3 regions of the Candidatus Pelagibacter sp. PS_02 genome follow, and region 3 is predicted to be linked to each of the others. Evidence: riboswitches for the same ligand, from Rfam matches in the RefSeq annotation. Region 3 holds a riboswitch; each other region holds the start of a gene.
What was found. A riboswitch is a leader RNA that binds a small molecule or an ion and turns the genes downstream of it on or off. The one in region 3 is predicted to bind S-adenosylmethionine.
Positions count from the first base shown of each region.

Region 1: linked by a shared signal. The riboswitch ahead of AC5SL4_RS03920 (homocysteine S-methyltransferase family protein) and the one ahead of AC5SL4_RS03205 (O-acetylhomoserine aminocarboxypropyltransferase/cysteine synthase family protein) in region 3 are both predicted to bind S-adenosylmethionine.
Region 2: linked by a shared signal. The riboswitch ahead of AC5SL4_RS01790 (homocysteine S-methyltransferase family protein) and the one ahead of AC5SL4_RS03205 (O-acetylhomoserine aminocarboxypropyltransferase/cysteine synthase family protein) in region 3 are both predicted to bind S-adenosylmethionine.

Region 1 covers NZ_CM182079.1:740,173-742,439, forward strand. The annotation lists gene AC5SL4_RS03920 (homocysteine S-methyltransferase family protein) at 1-827, opposite strand, end outside; SAM riboswitch class V at 894-958, opposite strand; gene AC5SL4_RS03925 (DUF1737 domain-containing protein) at 1,251-1,457, opposite strand; gene phoB (phosphate regulon transcriptional regulator PhoB) at 1,543-2,223, opposite strand; gene phoU (phosphate signaling complex protein PhoU) at 2,223-2,267, opposite strand, start outside.
Region 2 covers NZ_CM182079.1:336,457-338,723, reverse strand. The annotation lists gene AC5SL4_RS01800 (sulfite exporter TauE/SafE family protein) at 1-190, shown strand, start outside; gene AC5SL4_RS01795 (2OG-Fe(II) oxygenase family protein) at 220-810, shown strand; SAM riboswitch class V at 899-962, shown strand; gene AC5SL4_RS01790 (homocysteine S-methyltransferase family protein) at 972-1,880, shown strand; gene AC5SL4_RS01785 (DMT family transporter) at 1,873-2,267, opposite strand, start outside.
Region 3 covers NZ_CM182079.1:615,020-617,286, reverse strand. The annotation lists gene AC5SL4_RS03210 (COX15/CtaA family protein) at 1-25, shown strand, start outside; gene AC5SL4_RS03205 (O-acetylhomoserine aminocarboxypropyltransferase/cysteine synthase family protein) at 18-1,346, opposite strand; SAM riboswitch class V at 1,351-1,419, opposite strand; gene rplM (50S ribosomal protein L13) at 1,559-2,020, shown strand; gene rpsI (30S ribosomal protein S9) at 2,022-2,267, shown strand, end outside.

The DNA of each region.
Region 1 (2,267 bases), 130 kb from region 3:
GGGTCCAATGCTGTTGGAAACGTTCTTCCATGAGGCGATGGACATGCACAATTACTTCTGTCCGGTAGATTAAAAAATGTTGGGTAATCTTCACTGGTTCTATAAGGAATAGGTAAAGCTCCAACATGGCATTTAACTGCTTTTCTAATTTCTTTTAAAAAAGGAAACATAGTAGCAGGTCCTCTAAAACAATTTAAACCAACAACATCAGCCCCTAATTGCTCTAGCTCTTTACAGGTATCAACAACGGATTTTCCATCTCTCATTTTATTTTCACCCATTGGAGATATGGTTAATACAGTTGGTAAACCTGTTTTTTTCATTATCTCTAAAGCTTTAAAAGCTTCTTCAGCATAATAAAAAGTTTCACCAATTAACATATCAGCACCTTCTTCAACGGCCCAACCAATCATTTCTGTAAACATTCCTTCAACTTCTTTTTGAGATTGTGGATCATTATGTTTCCAGATATTTGAATTTGAAATATTACCTGCCATCAAATTTGGTTTTGATCCTTTAGGAGTATCTAATGCTACTTTTTTAGCAATTTTTAATGCTGAACGATTTAGTGGTTCAAGAAGTTCTTCTTTACCAATAACACGCATTTTTTCTCTGTGTCCATTATAAGTAAAGGCCTCAACTACATCAGATCCTGCGTGTTGAAATTCTCTATGTAAGTTCTCTAAAACTTCAGGATGATCTAATGACACCATTGGAACAAATTCCCCTGATGACATGTAGCCACGTCTTTCTATCTCAAATAAAAAACCTTCTGCGCATATAACCGGTCCTTTATCTAATCTTTCTTTTAATTTATTTGTGCTCATTTTTTTTCCTCTTGTTTTGGGGAAAAAAGGTCACAAAATAATAAGAGGTTATATTCATAGGCCTCTTTTCTCCTTTTTAGTGCTTAAGCAAATGCAGGGCGCACAATATGGTTCAACTGCCCGGCTTAATTTTATGAAAGATAAAAAAAAACCACCTGTCTAAAGCGGTGGTTGAAGCGTCGCTTTAGCAGGATTTATAACGCGCTCTGCAATTTAACTTAAATCAGCGCAACCAAATATAATCAACTTTCTCTCAAAATGTCAAATGAAATAGATGATGGTTAGAATTAGAAGGATAATGACAATCCAAATAGTAAGATTAGTTAAAAACTGCTTTAATTTAGAATTAGATTGTAGAAAAGCTGGGAGTACTAATAAGAGTATCCCTAGCATATAAACAAAGGGTAATATCTGATCTGCCATTTATATCGATGATAGCTTCATCTTTTTGGAATACTTTTTCTGAGGTGAATTTTTTATAACTGCTTGAGCACAACGCATGACCCCTCTTTTTTTATCAAAAGTCATTTTGGGTTCACCATACAATTTCCATCCATTGGATATGGCCTCCGTTACACGATGGCAAAATTCTGAAGTGTCGTCACTTGTAATAAATCTATAACCTTTCATAATCAGACCTTAACAAGTCCTAAATCATGTGTCTATGTTCAGTTTATTATTATTATTTTAAGTCTTTATGCTTCTACAGTCATTACTAATTTAATGAATAGCCAGCTGATCTTACGGTTCTAATTAATTCTTTAAATCCATCAATATTAATACTTTGTCTAAGTCTTCTTATATGAACATCAACTGTTCTTGTTTCAACATTGATATTATCAGACCAAACATTCTCTAGAATTTGATCTCTTGAGTAAACACGTTTAGGGTTTTTAATAAAAAAATTGATTAAATCATATTCCTTGGGTCCCAAATGAATTTCTTTGTTTTTTCTAAAAACACGTCGTGTTAATCTATCCACCTTAAGGTCTTCGAATTCAACAATATCAGAAACTAATGAGGGCTTAGATCTTCGAAGTAGCGCTTTTATTCTTGCAAGTAATTCTGGGAAACTAAAGGGTTTGGTGATGTAATCATCTGCACCAGAGTTTAACCCTTTAATCTTATCTTCATCCTCACCCTTAGCAGTAAGCATTATGATTGGAATTTCTTTAAATTTTTTTTCTTTTTTTAAAATTTTACAAATTTCTACGCCAGAAAAATCAGGTAACATCCAGTCTAATAAAACAAGATCAGGAAATAATTTTTTAATATCTTCAATACCCTCATTGCCATTGTCTGATGATGAAACTTTATAACCTTCTTTTTCAAGGTTATATTTAACTAAAGTGATAATGGGTTGTTCGTCTTCTACAATATGAATGCTAACGCTCATTAGTTTGGATCAAAATCTTTACCTTTAGGTCTTGCTCCTTCAAT
Region 2 (2,267 bases), 280 kb from region 3:
CCAATTTACAAAGGCATCAACAATAAATGGAATTTATGATTATTGGCCATTATTTCTGTTTGTTTTAATAGGCGGCCAGCTTGGAAACTATTTAAATCTTAAAATTTTTCCTGCAAGAATATTAGCTCTAGTGACATCGGGACTTGTCATATTTGTCGCTATTCGAATGGGACTGAAGTTGTTTGCATAACAGAAGTATTAAATTATTATAGAAAGATTATGAAAACATTTAGAGCATTTGGACCCACTATAGGAAAAACAAAGTTATCCAAAAAAATTATTACTATATTAAATAATCACATTGATAAGTCTCAATTATCTAAAAAAAATGATTATAGCCCTAAACTTGCAAGTCAAATTAAGAATGAAATTAAGATACCTAAAACTTTAATTAATAAGAATTTGTCTAAAGAATTAATAAAAAATATTAAAGTTTACCTTGATAAGTCAGGTGTTAAAAAAATTAAAGAAATTAAGATAATAAATCTATGGGTGGTTAGGCAATTAAAAAATGAATATAATCCAATTCATTATCATGAAGGACAACTGTCAGGTGTTGGCTATCTTAAAATCCCAAAAGATATGAATCAAAATAAATTAGTTAAGAATAAAAAGATTAAAACTAATGGAACTATTGATTTTATTAATGGTCAAAAAAACTTTTTAAGTAAAAGTATCTATAATTTAAACCCTAAATTAGGAGATCTATTGATTTTTCCAAATTATTTAATGCACACAGCTTATCCATTTAACGTTGATGGTGAGAGAAGATCCTTCTCATTTAATGCTAAAATATTATTCAAGAAGTGATTTACTAATCAGTCTAATAGATATATAAATATTTTACCGATTTGATCCATATTGCAGGTACTAACTGCTAAAAAGGAAATCATTATATAATTGGTAAAGGTAGTTGAACTGTATTGTGCACCTGGCATAGAGCCAAAGCACTAAAAAAGTAAGGAATAAAAATGGATATTAATTTTTTTAAAACAACACGAATTTTAGATGGTGGTATGGGACAAGAATTGTTGGCTCGTGGTATGAAGCCAAACGGCACATTGTGGAGTGCAAATGCTGTTTTAAAAGAAGAATACCATCAACTCTTACTAGACACACATTTAGACTTTATTAAAGCGGGTGCTGAAGTTATTGTTACAGCAACCTTTACTACTAGACGAATAAGATTACGTGATAATAAAATTGAAGATAAGTTTGAATACTTAAACAAAAAAGCTGGTGAAATAGCTCAGAAAGCTAAAGAACAACATCCTAATGTGTTAATTGCAGGCGGTCTTCCACCTCAATATTTAACATACGAAGAAGATACAAGACCAGATGATGAAATTAAGCAAAACTTTTATGATCAAGCAAAATTATTAGATCCTTATATTGATTTTTTTTACTTAGATGTTTTGTCTAGTGTAAAAGAGTTTAAATTAGCAATTGAAGCAATTAAAGAATTTAATAAGCCATACTTAATAGGTGCTCACATTTCTGAGGGAATAAATCTTCCAAGTGGTGAAAAAATATCAGATATTATTAACAATATTAATCATAATAATTTACTAGGATTAATTTTATCCTGTGTTTCTCCTGAAAACTTTTATGAAAATTTAGAAGAAGTAAAAAATTTAGGTGTTCCGTTTGGATTTAAGCTTAATGCTTTTGTGACAACTAATCCTAAAGATGGTTATACTAATAGTTATAATGTCAGTAAAACTGGTAACCCAAATGAATTTTTGGGTCAAAGAAAAGATTTAACACCCGAATTGATGGCAAATTTTGTTAAAAAATTTAAAAATGCTGGTGCTACTATTTTAGGTGGATGTTGCGAAACAAGACCATCTCATATTAAAGAAATGGTTCAGTTTAAGTAGTTTTTTTTTGATCTGCTTTTTTAACAAAGTAAATTCCAACAACAACTGCTAATAAAGATAATAAAATTTTAGGTGTTATTATTTCTTTTAAAAAAATATAACTCAATATAGTACCGAATATTGGAATTAAGTAAGAGACTTGTGATTGAAATATAAGACCATTATCTTTTAGAATTTTAAATCTTAGCAACCAAGCAACACCTGTTGAAACCATTCCTAAATAAACTACTGATATTGTAGATTCAATGCTTGGAATTAAATTCCATGGTTTTTCAATAAAATAAACAAATGGTATTAAGATTAGGACGGCCCAAATTAATATAGAACCTGTTACATTTTCATTCTTTTTCTTACTAATTTTAAGAGTTAAAACTCCTCCAATCACAT
Region 3 (2,267 bases):
GATATTATATAAAAACTCTAACTAACTGCTTTCAAATTTCCTTTAGAAGATTTATTTAAAGCTTGGTCTAAATCCTCAATAATGTCATCTATATGCTCAATACCAATACATAATCTTACGTATCCAGGAGTTACACCTGAGGCTAACAATTCTTTTTCTGTTAACTGACTATGTGTTGTTGTTGCAGGATGAATTGCTAAACTTCTTGCATCTCCAATATTTGCAACATGATAAAACATTTTTAAAGACTCGATAAATCTCTTACCTGCTTCAATACCACCTTTGAGCTCAATACCAACTAAACCACCATTTCCTTCATTAAGGTATTTTTTAGCACGATCAGCAATTTTACCTTCATGTTCTGTTGGATAGATTACTCTTGTTACTTCTTTATTTTTCTTTAAATAGTCAACAACTTTTGATGCATTTGAGCAGTGTTGTTTCATTCTAAGAGCAACTGTTTCAAGCCCTTGAATAATTCCAAATGCATTGTCAGGTGATAGGGCAGAACCAAGATCTCTTAGTAATGTAACCCGCGCTCTTACTGCAAAAGAAACATTAGCCCCAGTTAATTCTGGAACCACTTTTCCCCATATAGCTCCACCGTAACTTGCGTCAGGTTCGTTAAATAAAGGTTGTCTTTTGGGATCAGCTGTCCAATCAAAATTACCTCCATCAACTAAAGCTCCACCCACAACTGTACCGTGACCACCTATATATTTTGTTAATGAATAAACTACTACAGCAGCACCATGTTCTAAAGGTTTGCAAATTACAGGGGCAGCTGTGTTGTCCATTATTAATGGTATATTGTATTTTTTACCAATATCAGAAACTTCTTTAATTGGAAAAACTCTCAAATAAGGATTTGGTAAAGTCTCACCATAAAAAGCTCTAGTTTTATCATCAACAGCTTTTTCAAAGTTTTTTGGGTCAGAAGGGTCTGCATATCTAACTTCAATACCAAGTTTACTTAATGTATGTGTGAATAACGAAATAGTACCTCCATATAAATCCGTAGAGCTGACTATATTATCTCCGGCTTGTGCAACGTTTAAAATTGCAAAAGTTGATGCAGTTTGTCCAGATGCTACTGTTAAACAGGCTAATCCTCCTTCTAATGAAGCAACTCTTTTTTCAAGAGCATCATTTGTTGGATTCATTATTCTTGTATAAATATTTCCAAATTCCTTAAGAGCAAACAAATTCGCAGCATGTTCAGTACTATCAAATTGATACGATGTTGTTCTATAAATTGGAACTGCTACTGCTTTGGTTGTTGGATCACTTCTATAATCACCACCATGTATAGCTATAGTCTCAGGGTTTTGTCTTTTTGTACTCATCTTAATACTCCTTTTTTAGTACTTTTGCTTTATGCAAGGCGTACAATACAGTTCAAATGCGCCTACCGATAATGTGGGTAAAAAATCCTTTTTAGCAATAACTAGCCTGCAATAGGAACAAATCGGCTATATAGAAATATCATTTAAGCAAGATATTGCAAGGGAAATATAAAATTGACATTATATCTAATAATAGTATTAATCCTCGCACAATGACAAAATTTCTAAAAAGTGGTGATTTAAACAGTAACTGGTTTGAGATAGATGCTAAAAATGCTGTAGTTGGCAGATTAGCTTCTATTATTGCTATGATTATTAGAGGAAAAAATAAAACAACTTTTACACCTCATATGGATGATGGTGATTTTGTTGTTGTTAAAAATGTTGAACAAGCAAAGTTCACAGGAAAAAAATTTAAAGATAAAAAATATTATAGACATACTGGTCATCCAGGTGGAATTAAAGAAATTACTCCTGAAAAGTTATTAGAAAAAAATAAACCTGGCGAGACATTAAAATTAGCTATTAAAAGAATGTTACCTGGGGGAGTTCTAGGAAGAAAACAGTTAACTAAAGTAAAAATTTATGCTGGTGAAGAACACCCTCATGCAGCACAAAACCCAAAACTTTTAGACCTAGGTAAATTAAACAGTAAAAATTTAATAAGAAATTAATATGGTAACAGCAGCTACACCAAATAAAGTATCTCCAAAAAAACCTAAAATTAAATTAGATTTTAAAGATAGTAAATACGCAACCGGTAGAAGAAAAAAATCTATTGCAAAAATTTGGGTGAAAAAAGGTACAGGTAAAATTTACGTTAATGGCAGAACTATGGATGAGTATTTCACTAGCGGAAGTCACAAAATGCAAATCACAAGACCATTTGAGATTATAAACCAAGCAACTGATTATGATGTA